DNA from 2 places in the Streptomyces sp. NPDC088794 genome. Region 2 is predicted to be linked to the other one. Evidence: riboswitches for the same ligand, from Rfam matches in the RefSeq annotation. Region 2 holds a riboswitch; the other holds the start of a gene.

Region 1 (10,840 bases), on a different contig from region 2:
GCCGCCCGGCTCCCGTCCGGCAGCACCACCTTCACCTCGCCCCCGGTGTGGTTCACGTAGAACCGGAACGTCCCCGACTCGCCCTCCCGGACGACGAGTTCGACATCGCGAGGCAAGTCACCGGGGGCTATTCCGGCGTCCGCGAGGGCGAGATCGACCACGGCCGCCAGGTCGGCGCCGGTCAGCCGCGTCGCCAGGTACCACGCCGCCCCCGACCCCACCGCGTGCCGCGTCAGCGCCGCCCCGCCCGCCGTACGACCCTCGGCGAAGACCGCGACGACCTCGCAGCCGTCGCCCGGCACCACCACCTCGGACCACAGGTCGGCCTCGTACGACTCGGACTCGCCGCCGCCCCCGACCCGCCGCACGCCCACCGTCTCGCCGGGCAGCAACGGATCGAACTCCTCGACCGTCAGCCCGAGCACATCCCGCAACGCCCCCGGATACGCCCCGGGATGCAGCGTGTCGTTCTCGTCGACGATCCCCGAGAAGAACGACACCAACAGCGTCCCGCCCCGCGCCACGTACCGCTCCAGATCGGCCCCCACCCCGACCGGCGCCGCGTACAACTGCGGTACCACCAGCAGCGGATACCGCGCCGGGTCCAGATCCCCCAACCCCGTCGGCGGCAGGAAGTCCACCGTCAAGTGCCGGTCGTACAGGGCCTCGTAGAAGGAATCCAGCCGCTCCCGCGCGTCCAGGTCCTGGCTCGGCCGCCACTCCAGGCTCTGCGCCCACCAGGAGTCCCACGACCACACCATCGCCACGTCACCCCGGGTCCGCGTGCCGTGCAGGCCGGCCAGGCCCAAGTCCGCGACACGGCGGCCGAGTTCGGTCACCTCGCGCCAGCCCCGGTTGTCCGTCCCGGCGTGCGCCAGCATCGCGGTGTGGAACTTCTCCGCGCCCGACCGCGACTGCCGCCACTGGAAGAACATCGCGCCCTCGGAACCCCGGGCCACGTGCCCGAGTGAGTTGCGCGCCATCTCGCCGGGGCGCTTCGCGGGGTTGTACGGCTGCCAGTTGACCCCGGACGTGGCGTGTTCCAGCAGCAGCCACGGGCCGCCGCCGGCCACCGACCGCGTCAAGTCCGCCGCCAGCGCCAGGTTCACGTGGGTGCGGCGGCCGTCGGTCATCAGGTAGTGGTCGTTGGTGACGAGGTCGACCTCCTTCGCCCAGGCCCAGTAGTCGACGGTCTGGCCCTGGCTGGGCGCGACCATGAAGTTGGTGGTGACGGGGACGCCGGGGGAGAGCCGGTGCAGGATGTCCCGCTCGGCGACGAAGTTGGCGCGGGCCTGGGCGTCGGCGAAGCGCCGGTAGTCCAGTTGCTGGGTCGGGTTGCACACGGACGGGGTCGCGCGGGGCGGGGTGATCTCCTCCCAGTCGCCGTACTGCTGGCCCCAGAAGGCGGTCCCCCAGGCTTCGTTGAGGGCGTCGAGCGTGCCGTGCCGGTCTCGCAGCCAGCCCCGGAAGGCCGTCGCGCAGGTGTCGCAGTAGCAGGCGAGGACGGGTGCGCCGTACTCGTTGTGGACGTGCCACAGGACCACCGCGGGGTGGCTGCCGTAGCGCTCGGCCAGCGCGCGAGTGATCGTGGCCGCCGCCGCCCGGTACTCCGGGTTGGAGTGGCAGATCGCGCCGCGTGAGCCGAAGGACAGGCGGACGCCCTCGCGGGTCACGGGGAGGGCGTCGGGGTGTGCCCGGTAGAACCACGCCGGCGGTACGACGGTGGGCGTGCCGAGGTTCACCGAGATGCCGGCCTCGTGCAGCAGGCCGATGACCGTGTCGAGCCACTCCCAGTCGTACGCGCCGGGGCGGGGCTCCATGCGGGCCCAGGAGAAGACGCCGAGGGAGACCGTCGTGACCCCGGCCTCACGCATCAGCCGTACGTCCTCCGCCCACACCTCCGGTGGCCACTGCTCGGGGTTGTAGTCACCCCCGAAAGCGAGCGGCGGGCGGTCGTGCGGGGCGGGGGACGGCATGAAGTTCGCTCCTGTTTCTGTGATCGTGCACATAGCCAATCGAGGGTGTCATCCGTCGACAACAGGTAGGTAACCCCACGCTTCATCCATTGACAAGGGTCCGAAACGCTTCTCTACTGTGCACGATCACAGAGCCGTTCAGTCAGGGGAGATGAAGATGTCGATCCACCGCCACCAACTCAGCAGGCGCAGCATCCTTGCCGGGGCAGCAGCTGTCGGCCTCACCGGCACCCTCGCCGCCTGCGGCGGTTCCGACGACGACTCCGGCGAGAGCAGCGGGCCCGTCAAGCTGACCTACTGGACCTGGGCGCCGAACATGGAGAAGGTCGCCGCGATCTGGAACAAGAAGAACCCGGACGTCACGGTCACCGTCTCCAAGCAGGCCGCCGGCAAGGACATCGTCTCCAAGCTGATCACCGCGAAGAAGGCGGGCAACGCCCCCGACCTGATCCAGGTCGAGTACCAGTCGCTGCCGACGCTGGTCTCGAACGACGTGCTCGCCGACATCTCGAAGTACGCGAAGTCCGCCAAGTCCCAGTTCGCCGAGGGCCTTTGGGGCATGGTCACGCTCGGCACGGACGCGGTCTACGCGATACCGCAGGACTCGGGCCCGCTGATGTTCTTCTACCGCGAGGACCTGTTCAAGAAGCACAACCTCACCGTCCCGACCACCTGGGACGACTTCGCCAAGACCGCCCGCGCCGCCAAGAAGGCGGTTCCGGACGCCTACTTGACGACGTTCTCCTCCAACGACCCAGGCCTGTTCGCGGGGTTGGCGCAGCAGGCCGGCGCCAAGTGGTGGACCGTGGGCGACGGCGGCAAGTGGACCGTCGGCATCGACGACGCGGCGACCAAGAAGGTCGCCGACTTCTGGGGCGGCCTGGTCCAGGAAGGCGCGATCGACAACCAGCCGATGTACACGCCGGCCTGGAACAACGCCCTGAACAAGGGCACCCACCTCGCCTGGGTCTCCGCCGTGTGGGCGCCGGGTGTGCTGGTCAGCTCGGCCCCCGACACCAAGGGCAAGTGGCGGATGGCGCCGCTGCCGCAGTGGAGCGCGGGCGAGGACGTCACCGGCAGCTGGGGCGGCTCCTCCACCGGTGTCTCCACCGACTCCAAGCACGCCGAGGCCGCGACCAAGTTCGCGAACTGGCTGAACACCGACCCGGAGGCGCTGGCCGCCCTGGTCAAGGAGGCCGGCATCTACCCGGCGGCCACCAAGGGCCAGTCCGGCTCGGTGCTCACCCCGCCCGCGTTCTTCCCGAACCAGACCGACTTCTACGACACGGCCGCCAAGATCGCCGCGACCACGGCCGCGTCCGCCTGGGGCCCGAACGTCCAGGTCGCCTACGACACCTTCAGCGACGCGTTCGGCAAGGCCACCAAGGCGAAGAAGGCCGCCCAGTTCGACACCGCGCTCGCCACCATGCAGTCGTCGACCTTCACCGACATGAAGAAGCAGGGCTTCAAGGTGACCGAGGCATGACCAGCACGCCGCTCAAGGGCACCGACCGGCTGACGGCCGGGCCCTTGGCGGACGGCACCGCCACCTCCGTCCGCCCCCGCCGCCTCCGTCGTGGCCGCAGCGCGCCGTACTGGTTCCTCGTACCGGCCGTGCTCCTGTTCGCCGCCTTCACCGTCGTGCCGATCGGGTACGCGGTGTGGCTCAGTCTCCACAAGGTCCAGGTCAAGGGCATCGGCCTCGGCAAGGGCGCCCGCGAGCAGGTGTGGAACGGCATCGGCAACTACACCGCCGTCTTCGAGGACTCCGAGTTCGGGCACAGCGTCCTGCGCGCCTTCGGCTACGGCCTGATCGTCATCCCCACGATGCTCGGTCTGGCGCTGGTCTTCGCGCTGATGCTGGACACCCCGCAGGCGCGCAGCGCCAAGTTCGCCCGCCTCGCGATCTTCCTGCCGTACGCCGTCCCCGGCATCATCGCCGCCCTGATGTGGGGCTTCCTCTACCTGCCGACGGTCAGCCCCTTCTACTTCCTCCTGCGCGAGTTCGGTCTCCCGCAGCCGGACCTGTTCGACGGCGGCAACCTGTACCTGTCCTTCGCGAACATCGCGGTGTGGGGCGGCACCGGCTTCAACATGATCGTGATCTACACCGCTCTGCGCTCGATCCCGCAGGAGATCTACGAGGCCGCCCGCATCGACGGCGCGTCCGACCTGAAGATCGCCCTGCGGATCAAGATCCCGATCGTGATGCCGTCGCTGGTGCTCACGTTCTTCTTCTCGGTCATCGCCACGCTCCAGGTCTTCACCGAGCCCATGGCGCTCAAGCCGCTGACCAACGGCCTCTCCAGTTCCTGGAGTCCGCTGATGGCCATCTACGACGCCGCCTTCCTCAGGTCGGACATCTACGGCGCCTCCGCCACCGCCGTGGTGCTGGCCCTGGCGACCTTCGCGCTCTCCTTCACGCTGCTGCGCGTCTCCGACCGCTACACCCGGGAGGACCGGGCATGACCCCCCTCACCCTCACCGCCGACACCAACCAGGGGCTCAGCAAGCCGAGGCGCACCGCCTGGGTGCCCACCGTGGTGCTGATCATCGGCTCGCTGTACTGCCTGATCCCCGTGGCCTGGGTGGTCATCGCGGCGAGCAAGGGCCAGGGCGAACTGTTCTCCACCTTCACCTTCGCCCCCGGCACCGGCTTCCTCGACAACCTCAAGGAGCTGAGCTCCTACCGGGACGGCATCTACTGGGAGTGGATGGCCAACTCCCTTCTCTACGCGGGCGGCGGCGCCCTGCTCTCCGCCGCGGTCTCGGCCGCCGGCGGCTACGCGCTGGGCCGGTTCGCCTTCAGGGGAAGGGAGTTCGTCTTCAAGCTGATGCTGGCCGGCGTCCTGGTCCCGAGCATCGTGCTGACGGTCCCGCAGTACCTGCTGCTGTCGAAGCTGGGCCTGGCCGACTCGTACTGGTCGATGCTCCTGCCGTCGATCCTCTCCCCGTACGGGGTCTATCTCGTCCGCATCTACGCGGCCGCCTCCGTGCCCGCCGAACTCCTGGAAGCCGCCCGCATGGACGGCGCGAGCGAGTGGCGGATCTTCTCGCGGATCGCGGTGCCGATGATGATGCCGGGCCTCATCACGGTGTTCCTGTTCCAGTTCGTCGGCATCTGGAACAACTTCCTGCTGCCGTACGTGATGCTCGCGGACGACACCAAGTTCCCGATCACGCTGGGCCTTTACACCCTGCTCAACCAGGGCGCCTCGCAGCCCGCGCTCTACACCCTGGTCATCATGGGCTGTTTCCTCGCGATCCTGCCGCTGATCGCGCTCTTCCTGGTGAACCAGCGCTTCTGGTCCCTCGACCTGCTCAGCGGCTCGGTCAAGGCGTGAGGCGCAAACCGCCCACCATCCACGACGTGGCCCGGGAGGCAGGGGTCTCCCGGGGGACCGTCTCCCGGTTCCTGAACGGGGGCCACTACGTCTCGCCGGCCGCGCGCGGCGCGGTGGAGTCGGCGATCAGGAAGACGGGGTACGTCGTCAACCGGCATGCCCGCAGCCTGAGTACGGGCCGGTCGGACTCGGTGGCGTTCCTCCTGACCGAGCCGCAGGAGAAGTTCTTCGAGGACCCCAACTTCAATGTGCTGCTGCGGGGTTGCACCGAGCACCTGGCCCGGCACGACATCCCGCTGCTGCTGATGCTGGCCTCGTCCGAGGACGACCGTCGCCGGCTGACCCGGTACATCACATCGGGCCATGTCGACGGCGTCCTGCTCGTCTCCAACCACGGCGGAGACCCGGTCGCCGCCGAACTCCGCGACGCGTGCATCCCGTTGGTGGCCTGCGGCAAGCCGGTCGGCATCGGTTCCAAGGTCAGCTACGTGGCGGCGGCCGACCGCGAGGGCGCCCAGGAGATGGTGCGCCATCTCATCGCGCGCGGCCGACGCCGTATCGGCATGGTCACCGGACCGCTCGACACGGCGGGCGGCCCCGACCGGCTGGCCGGCTACCGCGACGTCCTCACCGAGGCGGGCCTGCCCTACGACCCGGCGCTCGTCGTCGAGGGCGACTACCGCCGCACCGGCGGCGAGGAGGCGGCCCGCCGGCTCCTCAGCCAGGCCCCGGACATGGACGCGGTGTTCGTGGCCTCCGACCTGATGGCCCTCGGGGTCGTCAACACCCTTCAGCAGTCCGGCCGTTCGGTCCCCGATGACATCGCTGTCGGGGGCTTCGACGACTCGGCCGCGGCCACCGCGGGCACCCCGGCCCTCACCACCATGCGCCAGCCCTACGACCGCATCAGCGCCGAGATGGTCCGCATGCTGCTCGCGCAGATCGCCGGGGAGGACACGGCGGGGGTGCTGCTGCCGACCGAGTTGGTGATCCGCGAGTCGGCGTGAGCGCGGCGCGAGTGGCGTGCGCGGAGCACCGTCCGCCCCTCAACGCATATGTAGGCAGCAACCGTCCGGTTCGCGTCGAGTTAGCCGGGCTTTCCATCCGTATTCTCTGATCATGGCCGCACCCCTCGCATATTCACTCATCGCCACGGACCTGGACGGCACCCTGCTCCGGGGCGACGACACCCTCTCCGACCGGTCTCTCGCCGCGCTCGCGCGGGCGGTCGGCGCCGGGGCCCGCCATCTCGTCGTGACCGGACGGCCGGCCCCGAGAGTGCGCCCGCTCCTCGACGACCTGGGCAGCAAGGGGCTCGCGGTGTGCGGGCAGGGCGCGCAGGTGTACGACGCCGGCGCGGACCGGCTGCTCTGGTCGGTCACGCTGGACCGGGAGTTGGCCGAGACCGCGCTCGGCAAGATCGAGGCGGAGGTCGGGCAGGTGTACGCGGCCGTGGACCAGGACGGCGTGGACGGACTCACCCTCATCGAGCCCGGCTACCTCATGCCGCACCCCACGCTGCCCGCCGTCCGGGTCGGCCGACGCGACGACCTGTGGCACGAACCGATCAGCAAGGTGCTGCTGCGCCACCCCGACCTGTCCGACGACGAGTTGGCGACAACCGCCCGCACCGTGGTCGGTTCACTGGCCACCGTCACCATGTCGGGACCCGGCACCGTCGAACTCCAGCCATGCGGAGTCACGAAGGCGACGGGCCTGGCTCTGGCCGCCCGTCACCTGGGCCTGGGCCCGCACGAGACGATCGCCTTCGGCGACATGCCCAACGACATCCCCATGTTCGACTGGGCCGCCCACGGAGTGGCCATGGCCAACGCCCACCCCGAACTCAAGGCGGTGGCGGACGAGGTGACGACATCGAATGAGGAAGACGGCATCGCCGTAGTCCTGGAACGACTGTTCAGCTGAGCGCAGCGAGGCCGAACGCCCCCAAGGCCCGAAGGGCCTCAGGGGCGCGGGGCTGTGTCAATTTGCGGCTCCGCCGCGTGGGCGCGACCAGCCACGACGGCGCCGCAGCCGCAAACGAACACATCGCGGCACTACCCATCGCGACCGATCCGACGGAGTCAGTACGCCCCGTACACGTTGTCGATGGAGCCGTACACCGCCGCCGCGTAGTTGCACGCCGCCGTGATGTTCGCGACCGGGTCGTAGGGGTCGAACGACGTGCCGGCCACGTGGTACGCGGCGAAGGTCGGGTCGATCACCTGGAGCAGGCCCTTGGACGGGGTGCCGGCCGCGGCGTTGGAGTCCCAGTTGTTGATGGCGTACTGGTTGCCGGACGACTCACGGATCACGTTGCGGTAGATGCCGTCGTACGTGCCCGGGATCCCGTTCTGCGCCATGACCTGGAGCGAGGCGCGGATCCAGCCGTCGAGGGTGTTGGAGTACCCCAGCGACGCGGCGGTCACCGTCGACGAGGGAGCCGCGGACGCGCTGGTCGCGCCGATGACGGGGAGGGCGAGCACCGCGGCCCCCGTGCCGAGCACGGCGAGCTTGCGGACGAGGCGGGAGTTGCGGCTGCGACGGTGCTGAGCGGATGCAGGCATGACGAGGTTCCTCTCCGTCGCCTGCGAGGTGAGCTGTCGGGTTCGGGCTGGGAGGTGCCCGGCCACGCCCTTGCGGACGTGACTTAACCCCGAGCCGTCCCGGTCGTGCTGACCGGTCCGGCGACTTACCTGGGTCCCCCGCTCCTGCCGTGCGGTGAGTTCGTGACTGGGATGCCGGGCGGCGGCAGGATTCGGCGTTCCACCCGACAGGGCGGGAACGTATGCGAGAGCACATGTCCGGAACAAGTACCGGATTCACGCATCAACCCTATTGACCTTGGTCTGAGGCCTATGAGGCGCTTGATCCTTTGCGCCTGCCAAGGGTCAACTGGCAAGCGGCGAAAGGCGAAACGCCGACATGTCGGGGCACAGGCCGCGCACAGATTCGCGTGACCCAAGTCACGGCAGGATGAAGAACGGCAAAACGGGCATTCATCCTCAACTGGCAGTTCTCGGAACCCTCTTCTCCCAGGTCCGGTGAAAGATCACCTCGCCGCCCTCGGTGCAGATCACCTCATTCGACGTAATAAAGTCCGTTTCGTCGCAAGTAATCTCCGGCCGGGTGCGCACGGTGGTGTCCCAGGCCTGCTCCGGCCGGTGCAGCCGGATCGACCAGTCGGATCGGGCGCGCGCCGACAACGGATCCGTCTCGTCGATCGTGTACGTCTCCAGCGCGTCCTCGGTGAACTCCAGGCCGTCCGGATACACGCGGGTGCCGCCGTACCGGGGATCCACCTCCAGCCGCCACTCACCCTTCGCGACATCGCGCACGACCAGCCGCTCGGGCCGCGACTCGTCCAGCGTGGCCGGGTGGTTGACCCCGAGCGGCTCGGCCTCCTCGGGCTCCTCGAAGCGAATGCCGTCCGTCGACTCCCGCTCCCGCACCGGGAGTTCGAGCGCGCTGCCCTCCGGGTCCATCGTGAAGCCGGCCGCCGACTCCGGCTGGGGCCAGATCCACGGCCAGTACGCCGAGGACACCGCGAGCCGGATGCGATGCCCGGCCGGAATGGCGTACCCGATGCCGTTCAGCTCGAAGGTCACGTCCTCCACCGCGCCCGGCGTCCAGGGCACCGCCCGCTCCCGCCCGAACCGCGCCGACAGGTTCAGCGCCCCCCGGGTGACCAGCGTCGACGAACCGTCCGGCGCCACATCGCACAGCCGGGCGATCACCTGCCCCCGCGCCACCTCCGAGGTCAGCCGCAACCGCACCCTCGGCCGCCCCAGCACCCAGGTCTCCGCCGGCACCTCGAACTCGAAGCACGCCGAGCGCGCGTCCTCGTCCCGCTGGTCCGGCGGCAGATCGGCGTCGTTCCCGAAGGGGAAGAACCGGCCCGCGTCCACACCGGTGTGCATGGGCGACCGGACGATCGCGGGCGCGCCCCGCAGCCCGTACGTCGTCGTCTTGACGTGCGGCGAGGGCCAGGCCGGCTCGCCGACCCAACGGCCGGGCAGGGTGTCGTAGACCGTGGCCGGCGGGTGCGAGTCGCTGACGTAGGAGCGCAGCAGGGGGTCGGCCATGACGCCGGTGTCCTTGCCCTTGAGCCAGTGGTCCCACCAGCGCAGGGTCTCCTGGAGGAAGCCGATCGCCGGTCCCGGCGGCAGGCCTCGGTCCGGGTACTGGTGGGACCACGGGCCGATCAGCCCGCGTACCCGGTCCGCCGGGAGGTGCTCGACGAGCCGCAGCACGGTGTCGCGGTACGGGTCGTGCCAGCCGCCCACCGCCAGGACGGCCGCGTCGATCGCGCCGTAGTCCTCGCAGACGCTGCCGTGCCGCCAGTAGTCGTCCCGGGTCTGGTGGGCCAGCCAGGTGTGGATGAAGGGGTCGACCGCTTCCAGGCGCTTGAGCCACATGTCCCGCCATTCCTCGCCCACATGGAGCGGGTCCGGCGGGCGGGAGACGAAGGCGAGCATGGTCGCCGCCCACGCGTGCATGTCGACGGCGAGGACGGAACCACCCATGTAGTGCACGTCGTTGTCATAACGGTCGTCCGTCGAGCAGACGGTGACGACCGCCTTGAGCGGCTCGGGCGCGAGGGCCGCGAGCTGGAGGGAGTTGAAGCCGCCCCAGGAGATGCCGAACATGCCCACCTTGCCGTCGCACCAGGGCTGCGCGGCAAGCCAGTTGACCACCTCGACCCCGTCGGCCAGCTCGGTCGCCGAGTACTCGTCACTGGGCATGCCCTCGCTGTTGCCGTGCCCGCGCACGTCGACCCGGACGGAGGCGTAGCCGTGCCCGGCGTACCAGGGGTGCCGCTGGGCGTCGCGGGGCGCGGTCCAGTCGGTCAGGCGGTACGGCAGGTACTCGAGGAGCGCGGGTACGGGCTCCTCGGTGAGCGGTCGCCATACGCGGGCGTACAACCGCGTTCCGTCGGGCAGCCGGACACGGAGGTCCTCGTGGGTCGTCTCGTAAGGGAAGGACGTTCGGATGCGCATGAGCGTGACCCCTGTGGCTGCGTGGGCTTCAGTGGACCGGGTGCATCGTGCGGCGCAGCCAGGGCGCCGCGGCGATCACCGCGAGGCCCGCGGCCACCGCGATCGCGCCGTTGACGCCGAAGTAGGCCGGCTTGGAGACGTCGTCGTAGAGCTTCACCGTCTGGGCCTGGATGCCGTTGGCGAGCGCGAGGGACAGGAACCAGAGGGACATGGTCTGGCTGGAGAAGGCGGCCGGGGCGAGCTTGGTGGTGGCGGACATGCCGGAGGTCTCCAGGAGGATGTCGCCGAGGCCGAGCAGCAGGTAGGAGCCGACGATCCACCAGACGGACATCAGGTAGTCGTCGCCGCTGTGCCCGCTGGTCGGCAGGACCATGAGCAGGAAGGACAGGCCGCCCAGCACGACCCCAATCGCGATCTTGTTGGAGGCGTGCGGCTGGCGCGGTCCCATCCGCACCCACAGCGCGGCGACCACGGGCGCGAGCCCGACCTCGAAGGCGCCGAGCGCGGAGGCGTACCAACC
Region 2 (10,840 bases):
TCCGTGGTGATGCCGAAGGCGTAGACGTCGAGGCCGAGGTCGTCGACCACGCTGGCGAGTTGGTCGATCTGTTCGGGTACCAGGAACTGTGCCTCGTCGGCGATCACGTAGTCCGCGCGGCCGCCCTGGGAGAGATGGTCGACGAGGTAGGCGTACAAGTCCTGGCCGTCTTCGACCTCCACCGCGTCCGTGACCAGGCCCAGGCGGGAGGAGAGTTTGCCCTCGCCCGCGCGGTCGTCTCGGGTGAAGATCATCCCGGCCAGCCCGCGCGCCGAGCGGTTGTGCTCGATCTGGAGCGCCAGGGTCGACTTCCCGCAGTCCATCGTTCCGGAGAAGAACACCAGCTCGGGCATGGGGGGTTGAGCACCTTTCGGCGGGCAGGCAGGGGGACAGGGTGGATCGCCGTCAGGAGCGTACTTCCAGGAGTGGGATCAGTTGTTCGGCGGGGGTCATCGAGCCGTGGTTGCCGACCATCGCCGACTCCTTGGGCTCCCGCTCGGAGGCGATGATCAGGACGTCGTCCCGCGCGGCGGCGATCACGTCGCCGAGGCGGTCGTACACCCGCTCGTCGATCTTCGGCCCGAACCAGCCCGCCGCGATCGCCTCGTCCCGCGACGCCACCCAGAACTGCTCGCCCAGCACCTCGCGCCAGCAGGTGACGACGTCGCTCGCGGCGCCCGGCACCGCGTACACGTGCCGCGCGCGGCCCTCGCCGCCCAGCAGGGCGACCCCGGCGCGCAGTTCCCAGTCCGCGTCGAAGTCGATGCGGTGGTCCTCGTCGAAGGGCACGTCGACCATGCCGTGGTCGGCGGTGACGTACAGCGCGCTGCGCGGCGGGAGTTGCTCGGCGAGGCGCTGGACCAGCCGGTCCACGTACATGAGCTGACCGCGCCAGGTGTCGGAGGCGACGCCGAAGCGGTGGCCCGCGCCGTCGAGTTCGGCATAGTACGTGTAGACCAGGGCGCGGTCGCCGGCGGCCAGTTGCTCGGCCGCGAGGTCCATGCGGTCCTCGCCGGTCAGCCGCCCGTGAAACGTTCCGCCGCTGAGCGCGACCTTGGTCAGCGGGGTGTTCTGGAAGGTGGGCGAGGAGACCTGGGCGGCGTGCACGCCCGCGGCGTCGGCGAGCTGGAAGATCGTGGGGTACGGCTGCCAGTCGCCCGGCGAGGTCCACGGCTGCCAGCGCAGCTGGTTCATCAGCTGGCCGGTCGCCGGATTGCGCACGGTGTAGCCGGGCAGGCCGTGCGCGCCGGGCGGCAGGCCGGTGCCGACGGAGGCGAGGGAGGTCGCGGTGGTCGCCGGGTAGCCGGTGGTCAGGGGGCGGCCGGTGCCGCCGCGCGAGCTGCCGAGCAGCGAGGTGAGGAAGGGCGCCTCGTCGGGGTGCGCCTTCAGCTGCTCCCAGCCGAGGCCGTCGATCAGGAACACGCAGTTCCGGTCGGCGGGGGTCAGCTCGGTGATCGCGGCGGTGGTGCCCGGTACGGACATGCCCGCGGCGAGGGTGGGCAGCAGGTCGGCGAGGGAGCCGCTGCCGTACTCGGGCAGCGGGGCGGAGTCGACGGCGAGTGGTTCCGGGTACGCGTCCCAGGAGGTGGACTGCGCCATCAGCGGGTGACGTCCGCGGTCGCCTCGGAGAGCGACTGCGCGAAGGCCAGGGACTGCCGCACCGTGTCCGGGCCGTCCCCGGCCTCGCTGACCCGCAGGCTGAGGTCGTCCGCCGTCGAGTTCCCCGTATAGCCGTGGTCCGCCTCGCAGTTGGGGTCGCCGCAGGCGGCGGGCTCCAGGTCGATGCGGGCGACCGCGCCCCAGCCGATGGTGAGGACGACCTCGCGCGGCAGCGTGCCCGGCGTGTACTGCTCCGGGTTGGCGACCACGCGGCTGAGCACGACCGACGAGATCCGGCTGAGCTTCACGGACTCGGTGGACGTCGTCGCGTACGGCGTCGGGGAGGTGCTGTCGGCGGCCTGCTCGTCGGTGTGGCTGACGATGAAGCGGTTGGCGGTGAGGACGAGCACCGTCACATGCCGCCGCACCTCGTTCTGGTCGAACGTCGTCTCCTGGTGGACCAGGTACGACCGGATGGGCTCGCCACCCAGGGCGGCCTCCACCGCCTCGGCCACGAGGGCCGGGTAGTAGCCGCTGCGCTCGATCGCCGCTCGCAGCCCCTGGGTCGTCGTACTGGTCTTGGCCATGATGTCCATCCTACGGGGGTGGACTGACTACGAGGCACCGGTCACGGCCGTCTCCGTGACCGTCTCAGTAGACGGGAAGCGTGCGCGGGCCGAGGTCGTCGCGGGCCGGTGCCGGGGCCAGCCGGACGGAGGCGCCGAGAACGCTCAGGCCACGGGGTGCGACGACGACGGGCTCCAGGGTGACCGCGACGACCTCGGGGTGATCGTCGACGAGCCGGGACACGCGCAGCAGCAGTTCCTCCAGTGCAGGCGTGTCGACCGGGGTGGAGCCGCGCCAGCCGAACAGGAGCGGTGCGGTCCGGATCGACCGCACCATGGAGGTCGCCTCCCGGTCGGTGACCGGGATCAGCCGATGCGCCATGTCGTCGAGCAGCTGCGAGGCGGCTCCGGCGAGCCCGAACGACAGCACGGCTCCGGCCGCCGGGTCGATGACGGCCCGTACGACGGTGTCGACCCCGCGCGGCGCCATCCCCTGCACCACCGGGCGCAGCTCCTCCGGCTTCCCGAACAGCTCGGTCAACTCGGCGTACGCCCGCCGCAGTTGCTCCTCGTCCGCCAAGTCCAGACGGACGCCGCCCAGGTCGGCGCGGTGCCTGAGGTGGGGGGCGGTGGCCTTGAGGGCGACCGGGTAGCCGACGGTCCCGGCGGCCCGGACGGCGTCGTCCGGGGTGAACGCGGGGAGGGCCCTGCGTACGGGGATCCCGTACCGCCCGAGCAGCTCGCAGGTCTCCTCGGTACCGAGGGTGAGGCCCTGCCCGCGCGCGAGCATCCCGTCGATCAGGCGGGCCGCACCCTTCTCGTCGATGTCCGCGTCGATGGACTCGGGCACCTTGCCTGGCTCGGCGGCCTCGCGGCGCCACTGCGCGTACTTCACGGCCTCGCCCAGGGCGCGGACGGCGCGCTCGGCGGCGGGGTAGGCCGGGATGAGGCGGGCGGCGGGCGCGTCGGGGGCCGCGGTCTCCGACGCCTGTACGGGCGGGGGCAGTTGCTGCGAGGGGCGGAGCCGGCGGGCGCCGGAGGGCTTGGTCTCGGCCTGGGGCGCGGTGGCGACGGCAGCCGACAGCGCCTCGGCGAGGCCGCCGAGCTCGACGTGCACGACGAGCACCGGCTTGCCGGGGACCTGTTCGGCGGCGGAGCGCAGCGCCTCGGCCAGTTCGGCGTCGGCGACCGAGGTCTCGCCGATGGCGGGTATCGCGGTGACGACGACCGCGTCGCACGCGTCGTCGCCGAGCGCGCGCAGCAGCGCCGCGTGGAAGTCGCCGGCCGTCGCCCCGGTGGTCAGGTCCAGCGGCCGCAGCGGCCGCAGTCCCTCGGAGAGACAGGCGTCGTAGGTCAGCAGCCCCAGCGACTCGGAGTTGCCGAGGATCGCCACTCGGGGTCCGGCCGGCAGGGGTTGGCGGGCGAGCAGCAGTCCGCTGTCGACGAGGTCGGTGATGGTGTCGACGCGGATCACGCCGGCCTGCCGGAGCAGCGTGGTCACCGTGGCGTGCGGCAGCCGGGTCGCCTGGACGGCGTGGCCCTGGGGGGCGGAGCCGGCGCTCTGGACGACGACCAGCGGCTTGGCGGCGGCGGTGCGCCGGGCGAGGCGGGTGAACTTGCGCGGGTTGCCGATCGACTCCAGGTACATGAGGACGACGTCGGTGTCCGGGTCGTCGTACCAGTACTGGAGGACGTCGTTGCCGGACACGTCCGCGCGGTTGCCCGCCGAGACGAAGGTGGAGACGCCGGTGACCCCGGTGACGCCGCCGCCGCGTCGGTGCAGGCGGGAGAGGAGGGCGATGCCGATGGCACCGGACTGGGCGAACAGGCCGATGCGGCCGGGGCGGGGCAGCTCGGGGGCGAGGGAGGCGTTGAGCCGTACCTCCTGCGCGGTGTTGATGACCCCGAAGGCGTTCGGTCCGATGATGCGCATGCCGTACGTGCGCGCGTGGCGGACGAGTTCGCGCTGGCGGTCGCGTCCCTCGGGACCGCTCTCGGCGTATCCGGCGGAGACGACGACCAGTCCCTGTACGCCGTGTTCGCCGCACTCGGTGACGATCTCGGGGACGTGGTCGGCCGGCACGGCGACGACCGCGAGGTCGACGGGTCCGTCGATGTCCCGCACCGAGCGGTGGGCGGCGATCCCGTCGAGCTCCTTGAGGTCGTCGGGGAAGGCCTTGTTCACCGCGTACAGCCGCCCGGTGTACCCGGCGTCCTTGATGTTGTCGAGGATGCTGCGTCCCACTCCCCCGGGCGTGCGGCCGGCGCCGATGACGGCGACCGAGCCGGGCACCAGCAGCCGTCGCACCGACCGTGCCTCGGCGCGCTGTTCACGCGCGCGTTGGACCGCGAGCGAGCGGTCGGTGGGCTCCAGGTCGAACTCCAGGCGGACGACACCGTCCTCGAAGCTGCGCTTCTGGGTGTAGCCGGCGTCCATGAAGACTTTGATCATCTTGTTGTTGGCGGGCAGCACCTCGGCGGCGAAGCGGCGGATGCCGCGCTCGCGGGCGACGGCGGCGATGTGTTCGAGGAGCGCGGAGGCGACACCGCGTCCTTGGTGGGCGTCCTGGACGAGGAAGGCGACCTCGGCCTCGTCGGCCGGAGCGGACGCGGGCGTGCCCTCGGGACCAATGCGGTCATAGCGTACGGTGGCGATGAACTCGCCGCCGATCGTGGCCGCGAGCCCCACCCGGTCCACAAAGTCGTGGTGCGTGAAGCGGTGGACGTCCTTCGCGGACAGCCGCGGGTAGGGCGCGAAGAAGCGGTAGTACTTCGACTCGTCCGACACCTGCTCGTAGAAGCTGACCAGGCGGTCCGCGTCGTCGACGGTGATGGGGCGGACGCGCGCGGTGCCACCGTCGCGCAGCACGACGTCGGCTTCCCAGTGGGCGGGGTACTCGTGCCGGTCCGACGAGGTCTGCATGGGCCCCAGCGTACGGCTCGCGTATGACAACGGCGCGAGGCAGTCTGTGGGGAACACGCCTGTCCGCCGGGGACGGTGGAAGGGTGTGCGTCGGGCCGAGGCCGCGGCCCGACGGCACGCTATGGAAAACTGGTCTAGACAACATGGTCTAGACAACCTGAGACACTGAAGGGCAGCATCACATGGCTGAGCGCCGCGTCAACGTCGGCTGGGCCGAGGGCCTCCACGCCCGCCCCGCTTCCATCTTCGTCCGAGCCGCCACGGCCACAGGCGTCCCGGTGACGATCGCCAAGTCCGACGGCAACCCCGTCAACGCGGCCTCCATGCTCGCGGTTCTGGGCCTGGGCGCCCAGGGCGGCGAGGAGATCGTCCTCGCTTCCGGGGCCGAGGGCGCGGACGCCGCGCTCGACCGGCTGGCGAAGCTGGTCGCCGAGGGGCTCGAGGAGCTTCCCGAGACCGTCTGAAAATCGAATTGAGGGATACGGCACGCGTCACTTCGACGACACCGTCCCACAACTCCGAAGGGCTCGCCCGAATTACCGGGCGAGCCCTTCGAATTTCCCGAGTTCGGGCAGCAGAAATAATCCCCCTGGAATTACCTTCTCTTTGTATACGGCGCCCGTGTTAATGCCGCACACCCGACATGTTTACGGGATGTTGCGAGTTCCTCACACGCTCCGCGCGCTCCCCGGTGCCGAAGCGCAGCCGGTGCGCGCCCGTCGAGTGCTCGGTGTGCAGGGCGGTGATCGCCCGCGCGCGCTCGGCGTCCCCGCGCGCCACGGCGTCGACGATCGCGCCGTGCTCCGCCCAGGACTCCACGGGGTTGGCCGGCGCCTCCACGGCGTACATCCAGGCGATCTTGTGACGCAGCTGGGTCAGCGTCGAGGTCAGCGCGTGGCTGCCGGAGGCCTGGGCGAGCGTCTCGTGGAACCAGCCCCCCAGGGAGCGCAGATCCTCACTGTTGCCCCTCCTGGCCCGCTCCTGGCCCAGCCTGACCAGGCCGCGCAGCACCTTGAGGTGGGCCTCCGTGCGCCGCTGGGCGGCCCTGGAGGCTCCGAGCGGCTCCAGCAGCATGCGCATCTCCAGCAGGTCGGCGGCCTCCTGCTCGGTCGGTTCCGCGACGCACGCGCCCGCGTGCCGCCGGGTCACCACGAAGCCCTCCGCCTCCAGCGTGCGCAGGGCCTCACGGACGGGGACGCGCGAGACGCCGTAGCGTCGCGCCAGCAGTTCCTCGGTGAGCCGGCCGCCGCGCTCGTAGACACCGGCGACGATGTCGTCCCGGATGGCCGTGCACACCGAGTGCGCCGGAATACGCATGTCCGACCTCCGTCTTAATCCCCGTGAAACGTCGCCGGTTGACGTGTGTTCAGTGACTCTATTGCAATCGGCTGGAATTTCCGACGGGGGACCGGAATCGATGGATATTTTTTGGACAGAGAGCGGACAGAAAGACCGAAAGCCCCGGCTCGGAGAGCCGGGGCTGAAGAAGATCTCGCGGTCCGTCGTCAGACGTTCACGCCATGCGAACGAAGGTAGGCGACGGGGTCGATGTCCGATCCGTACTCGGGGGTCGTGCGGGCCTCGAAGTGGAGATGCGGACCGGTGACGTTGCCGGTCGCGCCGGAGAGGCCTATCTGCCGGCCCGGGGTGACCGTCTGGCCCACCGAGACCCCGATGGACGACAGGTGACCGTACTGGGTGTAGGTCCCGTCGTTCATCTTGATCACTATCTGGTTGCCGTAGGAGCCGCCCCAGCCGGTCTCCACGACCGTGCCGGAGCCGACCGCGTGGACGGTCGTGCCGCTGGCCGCGTGGAAGTCGATGCCGGTGTGGCTGCCGGAGGACCACAGCGAGCCGCCGCTCTTGTAACCCGTCGAGACGTACGAGTTCGAGATCGGCGCGACGAAGGTGTTGAGGCGCTTGCGCTCGGCGGCCCGGGCGGCGCGCTCCTTCGCCTCGCGTTCCTCCTTGGCCCGCGCGGCGGCCTTCTTGCGTGCCGCCTCCGCCGCCGCCTTCTTGAGGGCGGCCTCCTCGGCCGCCTCCTTCTGGGCGTCGGCCTGGGCGTCGATCTTGGCGGCGATCGTGTCGCCGATGGTGATGACGGGGGTGAAACCGGTCTGCTCGACGGCGCTCTCGGCGGAGTTGTCCGCGGCGAGTGCCGGAGCTGCCAGGGTGCCGACGACGCCGGTGGTGGCGAGTGCCGCGACGCCCGCCGCGCGGGCGGTGGTGCGCTTCATGCGGCTGGGACGACGGTGCTTCCCGGTGGCGCAGGTGAACGCCATGTACTGGGTGGTCCTTTCCTTCCTTCTCGCCTACCGGGTTAGCTGACGGGTTCGGAGCAGGAAGGTCTCCTACGGACCCCCTCGCGCAGCGCGCGGGCGTCCGATTCACCCCAGGGACATTGGGTCCCCGGCTCCCCTGGCTCGCGCCGGACGGGGACTCGGCGATGACTGTCCGGTGCCGCGGATGCGGCGCGGTGCCTGACGGACAGCCCGGATGACGCTAAACGGGACAACTTTCAATCCCCAAACGGATCACGGCTTTTGTAGCGCATGCCACAGGGCAGACAGGCAACCTCTCCCTCAATTCGGACATACGGGGGCCCTGGTGACGCATCCGTCACCAGGGCCCCTGCGCGCGCGTGGCGCCCGCTCCGCCTCCGCCCGGCCCTACTCGGCCGGGACGACGGTGACTTCGCCGATCCCGAGAGCCTCCACGGGCTCCTTGATCTGCGCCGCGTCACCGACCAGGACGGTCACCAGACGGTCCACCGGGAAGGCGCTCACGGCGGCCGCGGTGGCCTCCACGGTGCCGGTCGCGGCGAGCTGCCGGTACAGCGTCGCCTGGTAGTCGTCGGGCAGGTTCTGCTCGACCTGGTCGGCCAGCGTGCTCGCGACGGCCGCCGCGGTCTCGTACTTCAGCGGCGCCACGCCCACCAGGTTCTGCACGGCGACATCGCGCTCGGCATCGGTCAGACCGCCCTCGGCGAGCGTGCGCAGCACCGTCCACAGGTCCTGCAGCGCCGGGCCGGTGTTCGGGGTGTCGAAGGAGCCGCTGATGGCGAGCATCGCGGCCCCGGTGCCGTCCGGGGCGGACCGCAGGACCTGCCCGAACGCCCGAACGCCGTAGGTGTAGCCCTTCTCCTCGCGCAGGACGCGGTCGAGGCGGGAGGTGAGGGTGCCGCCCAGGCAGTAGGTGCCGAGCACCTGCGCGGGCCACACGCGGTCGTGCCGGTCGGGGCCGACGCGGCCGATGAGCAGCTGCGTCTGCACGGCGCCCGGGCGGTCCACGATGATCACGCGCCCGGTGTCGTCGGCGGTCACCGGCGGCACGGGACGCGGCTCGGCCGAGGAGCCGGTCCAGGAGCCGAGGGTGTCGCCCAGCAGCTCGTCGAGGTCGATGCCGGTGAGGTCACCGACGACCACGGCGGTCGCGGTCGCGGGACGGACGTGCTTCTCGTAGAAGGCGCGTACGGCCGCCGAGTCGATGTTCTCGACGGTCTCCTGGGTGCCCTGGCGCGGGCGCGACATGCGCGAGCCGGCCGGGAAGAGCTCCTTGGAGAGCTCCTTCGCCGCACGCCGGGAGGGGTTGGCCAGCTCGTGCGGGATCTCGTCGAGGCGGTTGGTGACCAGGCGCTCGATCTCGCTGTCCGCGAACGCGGGCGCCCTGAGGGCGTCGGCCAGCAGACCGAGGGCCTTGGTCAGGCGCGAGGCGGGCACTTCGAGGCTGATCCGGACGCCGGGGTGGTCGGCGTGCGCGTCGAGCGTCGCGCCGCAGCGCTCCAGTTCGGCCGCGAACTCCTCGGCGGAGTGCTTGTCGGTGCCCTCGGAGAAGGCCCGCGCCATGATCGTGCCGACGCCGTCCAGGCCGGCCGGTTCGGCCTCCAGGGGCGCCGCCAGGAGAACCTCCACGGCGACGACCTGCTGGCCGGGACGCTGGCAGCGCAGGACGGTCAGGCCGTTGTCGAGCGTCCCGCGCTCGGGGGCCGGGAACGCCCACGGCCTGGCCTCGCCGGCCGGGGGCTGCGGGTGGAATTCCATCGCGGCGAGCTCGGTCACTTGGCCGCCTCCTCGTTCTCGGTGGGCTCGGCGGACTCGGCGTGCTCGGCGTGCTCGGCGTGCTCGGCGTGCTCGGCGTGCTCGGCGTGCTCGGCGTGCTCGGCGGCGACGGGCTCGTAGACGAGCACCGATCGGTTGTCGGGGCGCAGTCGGGCCTTGGCGATCTCCTGGACCTCTTCCGGGGTCACCTCCAGGACGCGCTGCACGGCGGTCAGGGCCAGCTGCGGGTCGCCGAACAGGACGGCGTACCGGCACAGTTCGTCGGCGCGGCCCGCGACCGTGCCGAGCCGGTCCAGCCACTCGCGCTCCAACTGGGCCTGGGCGCGCTCCATTTCCTCGGCCGTGGGGCCCTCCTCGGCGAACCGGGCGAGCTCCTCGTCGATGGCGGTCTCGATGACCGGCACCTCGTAGTCGCCGGACGTCTTCACGTCCAGCCACCCCAGGGAGGGCGCGCCGGCCAGCCGCAGCAGACCGAAGCCGGCCGCGACGGCCGTACGGTCGCGCCGCACAAGGCGGTTGTAGAGGCGGGAGGACTCGCCGCCGCCGAGAATGGTGAGCGCGAGGTCGGCCGCGTCGCTCGCGCGCGTGCCGTCCTCGGGCAGCCGGTACGCCGCCATCAGGGCGCGCGCCGGCACCTCCTCCTCGATGACCTCGCGCAGCTCCTCGCCGATGATCTCGGGCAGCGCGCCGTCGCGCGGGACGGGCTTGCCGTCGTGCGTCGGGATGGACCCGAAGTACCGCTCGATCCAGGCGAGCGTCTGCTCCGGGTCGATGTCGCCGACGACCGACAGGACGGCGTTGTTGGGCGCGTAGTACGTGCGGAAGAACGCGCGCGCGTCCTCCAGGGTGGCCGCGTCCAGGTCGGCCATCGAGCCGATCGGGGTGTGGTGGTAGGGGTGACCCTCCGGGTAGGAGAGGGCGGTCAGCTTCTCGAACGCCGTGCCGTAGGGGACGTTGTCGTAGCGCTGCCTGCGCTCGTTCTTCACCACGTCCCGCTGGTTCTCCATGGACTCCTCGTCCAGGGCGGCGAGCAGGGAGCCCATGCGGTCCGCCTCCAGCCAGAGGGCGAGCTCCAACTGGTGGGTGGGCATGGTCTCGAAGTAGTTGGTGCGCTCGAAGCTGGTGGTGCCGTTGAGCGAACCACCCGCGCCCTGCACCAGTTCGAAGTGTCCGTTGCCCTTGACCTGCTTCGAGCCCTGGAACATGAGGTGCTCGAAAAGGTGAGCAAGACCCGTGCGCCCCTTGACTTCGTGGCGCGAGCCGACGTCGTACCAGAGGCACACCGCCGCGACCGGGGTCAGGTGGTCCTCCGAGAGCACCACGCGCAGGCCGTTGGCCAGGCGGTGCTCGGTCGCTGTCAGGCCGCCGGTGTCTGCCTGGTCCGTGGCCGTGTGACCCATGGGCATGTACGTCCCTTCGATCGCGAATGCTGCGGTGGAAACCGGGGTTTTCCCACCGGTCCTGCCACTGTATGCAAGCGTGCGGACGGGCGGCGAAGTTCCCGGTGGACGTACGCCCAGAGCGGATCGCGTAGCCTGCGGGCACGCCGGGCACAAGGGTCGATGTCGGGTCCTCGTCCGCGTTGTCAGTGCCGCGGTCCACAATGGTCGCGTCAGATACCGTTCACGCTTCAGCAAGAGTGAGCCGGAGGGGCGCGGCACCCACGTGAGCGACCCGTAGGCGAGCTACCAGAA

Evidence for each region. Region 2 has a riboswitch for cyclic di-AMP ahead of ACIP6U_RS25610 (M23 family metallopeptidase). Riboswitches for the same ligand answer to the same signal wherever they lie in the genome.
Region 1: it holds a riboswitch for cyclic di-AMP, as region 2 does, so the genes downstream of both, ACIP6U_RS08090 (transglycosylase SLT domain-containing protein) here and ACIP6U_RS25610 (M23 family metallopeptidase) in region 2, are expected to answer to the same signal.

Annotation. Positions count from the first base shown of each region.
Region 1 covers NZ_JBIVKB010000002.1:745,596-756,435, reverse strand. Annotated here, with positions in the region: gene ACIP6U_RS08120 (beta-galactosidase) at 1-1,976, opposite strand, end outside; gene ACIP6U_RS08115 (ABC transporter substrate-binding protein) at 2,128-3,462, shown strand; gene ACIP6U_RS08110 (carbohydrate ABC transporter permease) at 3,459-4,445, shown strand; gene ACIP6U_RS08105 (carbohydrate ABC transporter permease) at 4,442-5,320, shown strand; gene ACIP6U_RS08100 (LacI family DNA-binding transcriptional regulator) at 5,317-6,327, shown strand; gene ACIP6U_RS08095 (HAD family hydrolase) at 6,440-7,246, shown strand; gene ACIP6U_RS08090 (transglycosylase SLT domain-containing protein) at 7,405-7,887, opposite strand; cyclic di-AMP (ydaO/yuaA leader) riboswitch at 7,891-8,094, opposite strand; gene ACIP6U_RS08085 (CocE/NonD family hydrolase) at 8,326-10,320, opposite strand; gene ACIP6U_RS08080 (peptide MFS transporter) at 10,349-10,840, opposite strand, start outside.
Region 2 covers NZ_JBIVKB010000009.1:242,020-252,859, forward strand. Annotated here, with positions in the region: gene ACIP6U_RS25580 (thymidine kinase) at 1-353, opposite strand, end outside; gene ACIP6U_RS25585 (alkaline phosphatase family protein) at 406-1,599, opposite strand; gene ACIP6U_RS25590 (DUF5998 family protein) at 1,599-2,186, opposite strand; gene ACIP6U_RS25595 (GNAT family N-acetyltransferase) at 2,251-5,088, opposite strand; gene ACIP6U_RS25600 (HPr family phosphocarrier protein) at 5,271-5,552, shown strand; gene ACIP6U_RS25605 (GntR family transcriptional regulator) at 5,713-6,405, opposite strand; gene ACIP6U_RS25610 (M23 family metallopeptidase) at 6,594-7,370, opposite strand; cyclic di-AMP (ydaO/yuaA leader) riboswitch at 7,384-7,544, opposite strand; gene ACIP6U_RS25615 (M16 family metallopeptidase) at 7,758-9,146, opposite strand; gene ACIP6U_RS25620 (M16 family metallopeptidase) at 9,143-10,546, opposite strand.